DNA from 2 places in the Priestia sp. 179-F W1.4 NHS genome. Region 2 is predicted to be linked to the other one. Evidence: riboswitches for the same ligand, from Rfam matches in the RefSeq annotation. Region 2 holds a riboswitch; the other holds the start of a gene.

Region 1 (3,182 bases), on a different contig from region 2:
ATTAAGACAGGAAAGAATGTAGGTTACGCTTCATAAGCGATTGTGTAGATGGACAGAGTAAGAGAAGAGGAAGGAGAAAAGTATGAACGATTATTTAAAAGAAAAGCTGGCTATTTTACCGGATCAGCCCGGCTGTTACTTGATGAAAGATAAATATGGAACGGTCATTTACGTAGGAAAAGCAAAAGTATTAAAAAATCGAGTACGTTCCTACTTTACCGGATCTCATGACGGAAAGACGCTTCGACTTGTAAACGACATTGTCGACTTTGAATATATCGTCACATCTTCTAATTTAGAAGCGCTTATTTTAGAAATGAATTTAATTAAAAAGCATGACCCAAAATACAATATTATGCTTAAAGATGATAAGGGCTATCCGTTTATTAAGATTACAGCTGAAAAACAGCCCCGACTTGTTATTACAAGAAAAATAAAAAAAGATAAAGGGAAATACTTCGGTCCTTATCCTAATGTTCAAGCAGCAAATGAAACCAAGCGGCTTCTTGATCGCATTTATCCGTTAAGAAAGTGCTCCACTATGCCAGATAGGCCTTGTTTGTATTACCATATCGGGCAATGTCTAGCTCCTTGCGTAAAAGAGGTAAAAGAAGAGCAAAACAAACAAATTATTGAAAATATCACGCGGTTTTTAAATGGTGGATATGAGCATGTCAAAACAGAGTTAACTGAAAAAATGTTAAAAGCTTCAGAAGAACTTGACTTTGAACGGGCTAAAGAATACCGAGATCAAATTGCTCATATCGAAGCGACAATGGAAAAGCAAAAAGTAACGTTTAATGATTTTGTTAATCGAGATGTGTTTGGCTATTCTTACGATAAAGGCTGGATGTGTGTTCAAGTTTTCTTTATTCGCCAAGGGAAATTAACTGAGCGGGAAGTTTCTATGTTTCCTTTTTATAAAGAGCCAGAAGAAGATTTCTTAACTTTTATCGGTCAGTTTTATGCCAAAAATATTAAGCCAAAAGAAGTGCTGGTTCCAGCAACGATTGATGCAGAGTTAGCTGAGAAATTAGTAGAAGTAGAGGTTCAGCATCCAAAGCGAGGCAAAAAGAAAGAATTAGTAGAACTTGCGTGTAAAAATGCAAAAATTGCGCTCGGAGAAAAATTCTATTTAATTGAACGAGATGAAGAGCGCACGGTTGGCGCAGTTGAACGGTTAGGAGAAGAGCTTGGAATTGCAGCGCCTTACCGGATTGAAGCATTTGATAACTCAAATATTCAAGGAACAGACCCAGTTTCTGCGATGATTGTTTTTGTTGATGGGAAACCGGAAAAGAAAGAATATCGCAAATATAAAATTAAGACCGTAAAGGGACCAGATGATTACAGTTCCATGAGAGAAGTCGTTCGCAGACGGTATTCCAGAGTGTTAAAAGAAGGCCTTCCGCTTCCGGATTTAATTGTTGTAGATGGAGGCAAAGGGCATTTAGCTGCAGTCCAGGACGTTCTCGAAAATGAATTGGGACTTTTAGTGCCTACAGCAGGTCTTGTTAAAGATGATAAACACAGAACCTCCAACCTGATGATTGGTGAGCCTCCTCAAATCATACCGCTTGAACGCAATAGTCAAGAATTTTATTTGCTTCAGCGAATTCAAGATGAAGTTCACCGCTTTGCAATCACCTTCCACCGTCAAGTGCGCTCTAAGTCCGCTTTTCAGTCAGTTCTAGACGACATTCCGGGAGTGGGAGAAAAGCGTAAGAAAGCTTTGTTAAAGCATTTTGGTTCGGTGAAAAAATTGAAAGAAGCAACGGTTGAAGATATACGAAATTCAGGTGTTCCTCAAAACATTGCTGAAAAAATTTATGAAACATTACAAAAATAGTCTTGAAATAATAGAAAATATTTGATAAGCTATTAACTAATTTCATACGACACTTCATCAAATGAAGTGAAGATAGAGGTGCAAATTTAATCAGTACGCATCAGGAAGGGTATGAGCCCTTATGAACGATGCGGAAAGGGAAATTTGCCGAAGTGAACATTACCTCATAGTAATGATTGCTGGTTCTGCGTTGAATAAACGTAGGATTGTCAAGATGTAGATTCTTGGAGAGCTATCTCACGGCAGTGGACGGTTATGTTTTATAATTTTCGTTCGTTAAGCAATGAGAGCTCATCTCATTGCTTTTTTTATTGTCTGAGTAAAAAAATTCAGCTTCTCATCATCCTGCATATGCAAATTTATTGAAAAGGAATGAACAAAATTATGGCATTAATCGTTCAAAAATTTGGTGGAACATCTGTTGGTTCTGTTGAACGTATTCAACATGTAGCAAACCGTGTTATTCAAGAAGCAGAGCGCGGTAACCAAGTAGTAGTTGTTGTATCGGCAATGGGCAAAACCACAGATGCACTGGTGAAATTAGCAAGTGATATTACGGACAGTCCAAGTAAACGCGAAATGGATATGCTTCTTACAACTGGAGAACAAGTAACGATTTCCCTGTTAACAATGGCTCTTCAATGCAAAGGTCATGAAGCCACTTCGCTAACAGGTTGGCAAGCTGGTATCCAGACGGAAGCAGTTCACAGCAATGCACGAATCCAGCACATTGACACGACTCGTATTCAAAGCCAATTAGATAGAGGTCGAATCGTAGTAGTAGCTGGATTCCAAGGCTGTTCAGAAGATGGAAGCATTACAACATTAGGTCGAGGCGGCTCTGACACGACGGCAGTAGCTCTTGCCGCGGCACTAAAAGCTGCAAAATGTGATATTTATACAGACGTAACAGGAGTGTTTACGACGGATCCGCGCTACGTAGAAGATGCTCGTAAACTTCATTCTATTTCATATGACGAAATGTTAGAATTAGCCAATTTAGGAGCAGGGGTGCTGCATCCGCGCGCTGTTGAGTTTGCAAAAAATTATCAGGTACCGCTAGAAGTGCGTTCAAGCTTAGAAAACGAGAATGGAACGATTGTTGAGGAGGAAGTTTCAATGGAACAAAACTTAGTCGTAAGAGGAATTGCGTTTGAAGATAATATTTCACGGGTGACAATTGAAGGGTTAAACAACGAGTTACAAACTCTTTCTACTATTTTTACAGCATTAGCAAAAGAACAGTTAAATGTGGATATTATTATTCAAAACGTAACGGCTAATAATCGCCTCTCTATCTCATTTTCTATTAAAACTGTAGATGTAGAAGCTG
Region 2 (3,182 bases):
TAATTTGACAGCCTGGCAGCGTAAACTGATTTTGTTGATTTGCTATTAACAGTTTGCTTACAATCAGTTTTGTTGTGCTTGTTCCAATATCTAAACCTATGCTCGTGATCCATTTCTGTAGCATACGATCAATCCTTTATCTCGTTTGAATATGTTGACTATCATAAAACAGTTTTTTGAATATTTCACTAACTATGTTATCAAACCTGACACACTTTTGTGTAAACAAAGGTGACAAATGACAAAAAAGACTAAATCTTGGCAGATTTAGTCTTTTTTCTTATGATGAGTGTGATTTAGTTACAATCATTCTTGATGCCGATGGAATTAACAATGAAAGAATGACTAAGCAGGCTATTAGTGACCCTACCATTGAAATACCGTTCATTGAAAAAGAATACCACAGAGCGGACATACCCTTTGGTGCGTACGATCCCCAGAAAATAATACCAGCAATAAAGTGCCAGAAATAACGTGCGAAGCTGCCGATAATAAGGGATAAAACAATTAAAATAAAAGCTTTTGATCTGTTATTGGTAGCTAAATTTGTTTTAATAGATTGTGAAAAAATACCTCCAAAACCTATAAAAGCAAAAGCTACAATATATTCAATAAATGTTTGTAGCGCTGTTAAAATATAAGCTGTTCCTGTCGCTAACTGCAAAAGCCCCCATAATAGACCAGATAGAGCCCCGCCTTTTACTCCCCAGCGAAAGCACATAATAAAAATGGGCACCATGGAGAACGAAATGCTCACAGCCGTCGCAATTTTAATTGAAGGCAAAAGGTCAAGTAGAAGTGCCAATGCTGCAAAAATAGCTATTTCAATTTTAGCCTGTAAAGGTAATGCTTTATTCACGTTTCTCACTCCTGTTTTTGAATCATTCATATCAAACGGTTTACACAGGAGTAAGCAAATAGGTATGCTACTATTCCCACATTCCTACGCTAGCGTTAACTAACAGGTTCAAAGGGTCTGAACATTTCGTTCACTCTCAGCACGGCGGCTCCCCCTGTGGTACGTTTGGATATTTATGTAGTATAAAGACAACGTTTATTATACCATACGTAACAAAATAGATTCGAGAGATTTCAAAGATGTTTCTATTTTCTGAATCTATTTTTTATAATGACAATCGTTTTAGTATTTGTTATACTTCTTTTATGTCAATTGAATATAAAAAACCCTCATCCTAATCGATGAGGTAGAGGTCGCAGTTTTTAATAGTAAAGTAACGGAAATGCAGAGAACATTGAGGATGTTGCTTGAAAGGAAAAATTGCCGAAGTTTAAATCACTTCTCGGTTGATTTAAGCTGGGGCTGTCTCCGAACAGGAACAGAACTGTCACATCATGCGAGTGATGTGAAGAGCTATCTTCACGGAAGGTTGACGCGGTTTTCAGATTTAAAAGCGCGCACATATACTGCGGGCTTTTTTTATGTTATCCCGTCTCTTTCCGTACATTCGAAAGGAGTATTTATCTATGCAAGAGCAGCAAGAATTAAAACGTGGGTTGAAATCTCGCCACTTAACGATGATTTCATTAGGAGGAGCCATCGGAACCGGCTTATTCCTAGCAAGTGGTGGAGCAATTCACACAGCAGGACCTGGGGGAGCGCTTTTAGCTTACGCTATTATTGGCGTAATGGTTTACTTTTTGATGACCAGTCTAGCAGAGCTCGCAGCTTATATGCCTGAAGCTGGTTCATTTAGTACGTATGCGTCTCGTTTTGTAGATCCATCCTTTGGTTTCGCTCTCGGCTGGAACTACTGGTATAACTGGGCTATTACGATTGCAGCTGAATTATCCGCTGGAGCCCTTATTATGAAATTTTGGTTCCCGAACTCTTCTTCTATTTTATGGAGTGCCCTGTTTTTATTAATTATGTTTGGGCTTAACTACCTTTCTGTAAAAGGATTTGGTGAATCTGAATTTTGGTTTTCGTTAATTAAAGTAGTAACGGTTATTATCTTTTTAGTTATTGGTATTATGATGATTTTTGGTATCTTTAACAATGAAGCACCAGGTTTTAAAAACTTCACGCTTGGTGATGGACCGATTCACGGTGGATTCTTCACTGTACTAGGTATCTTTATGGCAGCTGGTTTTTCATTCCAAGGAACAGAGTTGCTTGGAGTTGCAGCTGGAGAAAGTGAAGATCCAGAAAAAACGGTTCCTCGCGCAGTGAAACAAGTCTTCTGGCGCATCTTGTTATTTTATATTTTAGCTATTTTTGTTATCGGGATGCTTATTCCATACACAGCGGATTCGTTAGCAAGTGATGATGTGCGAGTAAGTCCGTTTACTTTAATATTCGAACGAGCAGGTCTAGCGTTTGCTGCATCAGCTATCAATGCCGTTATTTTAACAGCTGTTTTATCTGCTGGTAACTCAGGTATGTATGCTTCTACGCGTATGCTGTGGAACTTAGCGAAAGATGGAAAAGCACCAAGGTTCTTAGCAAAAGTGAATAAACGAGGCGTTCCGGTTAATGCCTTAATCGCAACGGCGCTTGTCGGTACACTTGCATTTGGTGCTTCATTCTTTGGAGACGGTGCGGTATACACATGGTTACTTAACGCTTCTGGTATGTCTGGTTTTATTGCTTGGCTAGGAATCGCGATTAGCCACTATCGTTTTAGAAGAGCATTTGTTGCTCAAGGTCATGATTTGAGTGAACTTCCATATCATGCAAAACTTTTCCCATTTGGCCCTATCTTTGCCTTTATTTTATGTGCCGTTGTTATTTTAGGCCAAAACTATTCGGCGTTTATGGGTGACTCGATTGACTGGTACGGTGTACTTGTTTCTTATATCGGACTGCCTTTATTCTTAATTGTTTGGTTAGGATACAAATGGACGAAAAAGTCGAAGCTTATCCCGTTAAAAGAATGTCAAGTAACAGTGAAAAAATACGAATAAAAAAAGCTCTCTATTCTTTTGAATAGAGAGCTTTTTTTATATGAGCTGATCGGCAAAATGAAGAGATATATAAGCGGGTTGGTTTTTCATAACAAGCATATAACCTTTGAGGGGGCGATTATAGTAATCCACAGCTTCTATATAATAAATACGCTGAATTAACCTGCTTAAATGAGTTACAAAAGATGGAAGTTGGTGATTAGGAATGGTTTGGATGTAGTCTATGATTTCTTGTTTCGTTTGAAGGCCCGAATGGG

The links. A riboswitch is a leader RNA that binds a small molecule or an ion and turns the genes downstream of it on or off. The one in region 2 is predicted to bind lysine.
Region 1: it holds a riboswitch for lysine, as region 2 does, so the genes downstream of both, ACH0CI_RS00870 (aspartate kinase) here and ACH0CI_RS20700 (amino acid permease) in region 2, are expected to answer to the same signal.

The regions. Positions count from the first base shown of each region.
Region 1 covers NZ_JBIQFF010000001.1:177,468-180,649, forward strand. Annotated here, with positions in the region: gene uvrC (excinuclease ABC subunit UvrC) at 83-1,849, shown strand; lysine riboswitch at 1,915-2,092, shown strand; gene ACH0CI_RS00870 (aspartate kinase) at 2,234-3,182, shown strand, end outside.
Region 2 covers NZ_JBIQFF010000005.1:45,927-49,108, forward strand. Annotated here, with positions in the region: gene ACH0CI_RS20690 (ethanolamine ammonia-lyase reactivating factor EutA) at 1-124, opposite strand, end outside; gene thiT (energy-coupled thiamine transporter ThiT) at 281-859, opposite strand; TPP riboswitch at 924-1,024, opposite strand; lysine riboswitch at 1,199-1,383, shown strand; gene ACH0CI_RS20700 (amino acid permease) at 1,486-2,925, shown strand; gene ACH0CI_RS20705 (hypothetical protein) at 2,962-3,182, opposite strand, start outside.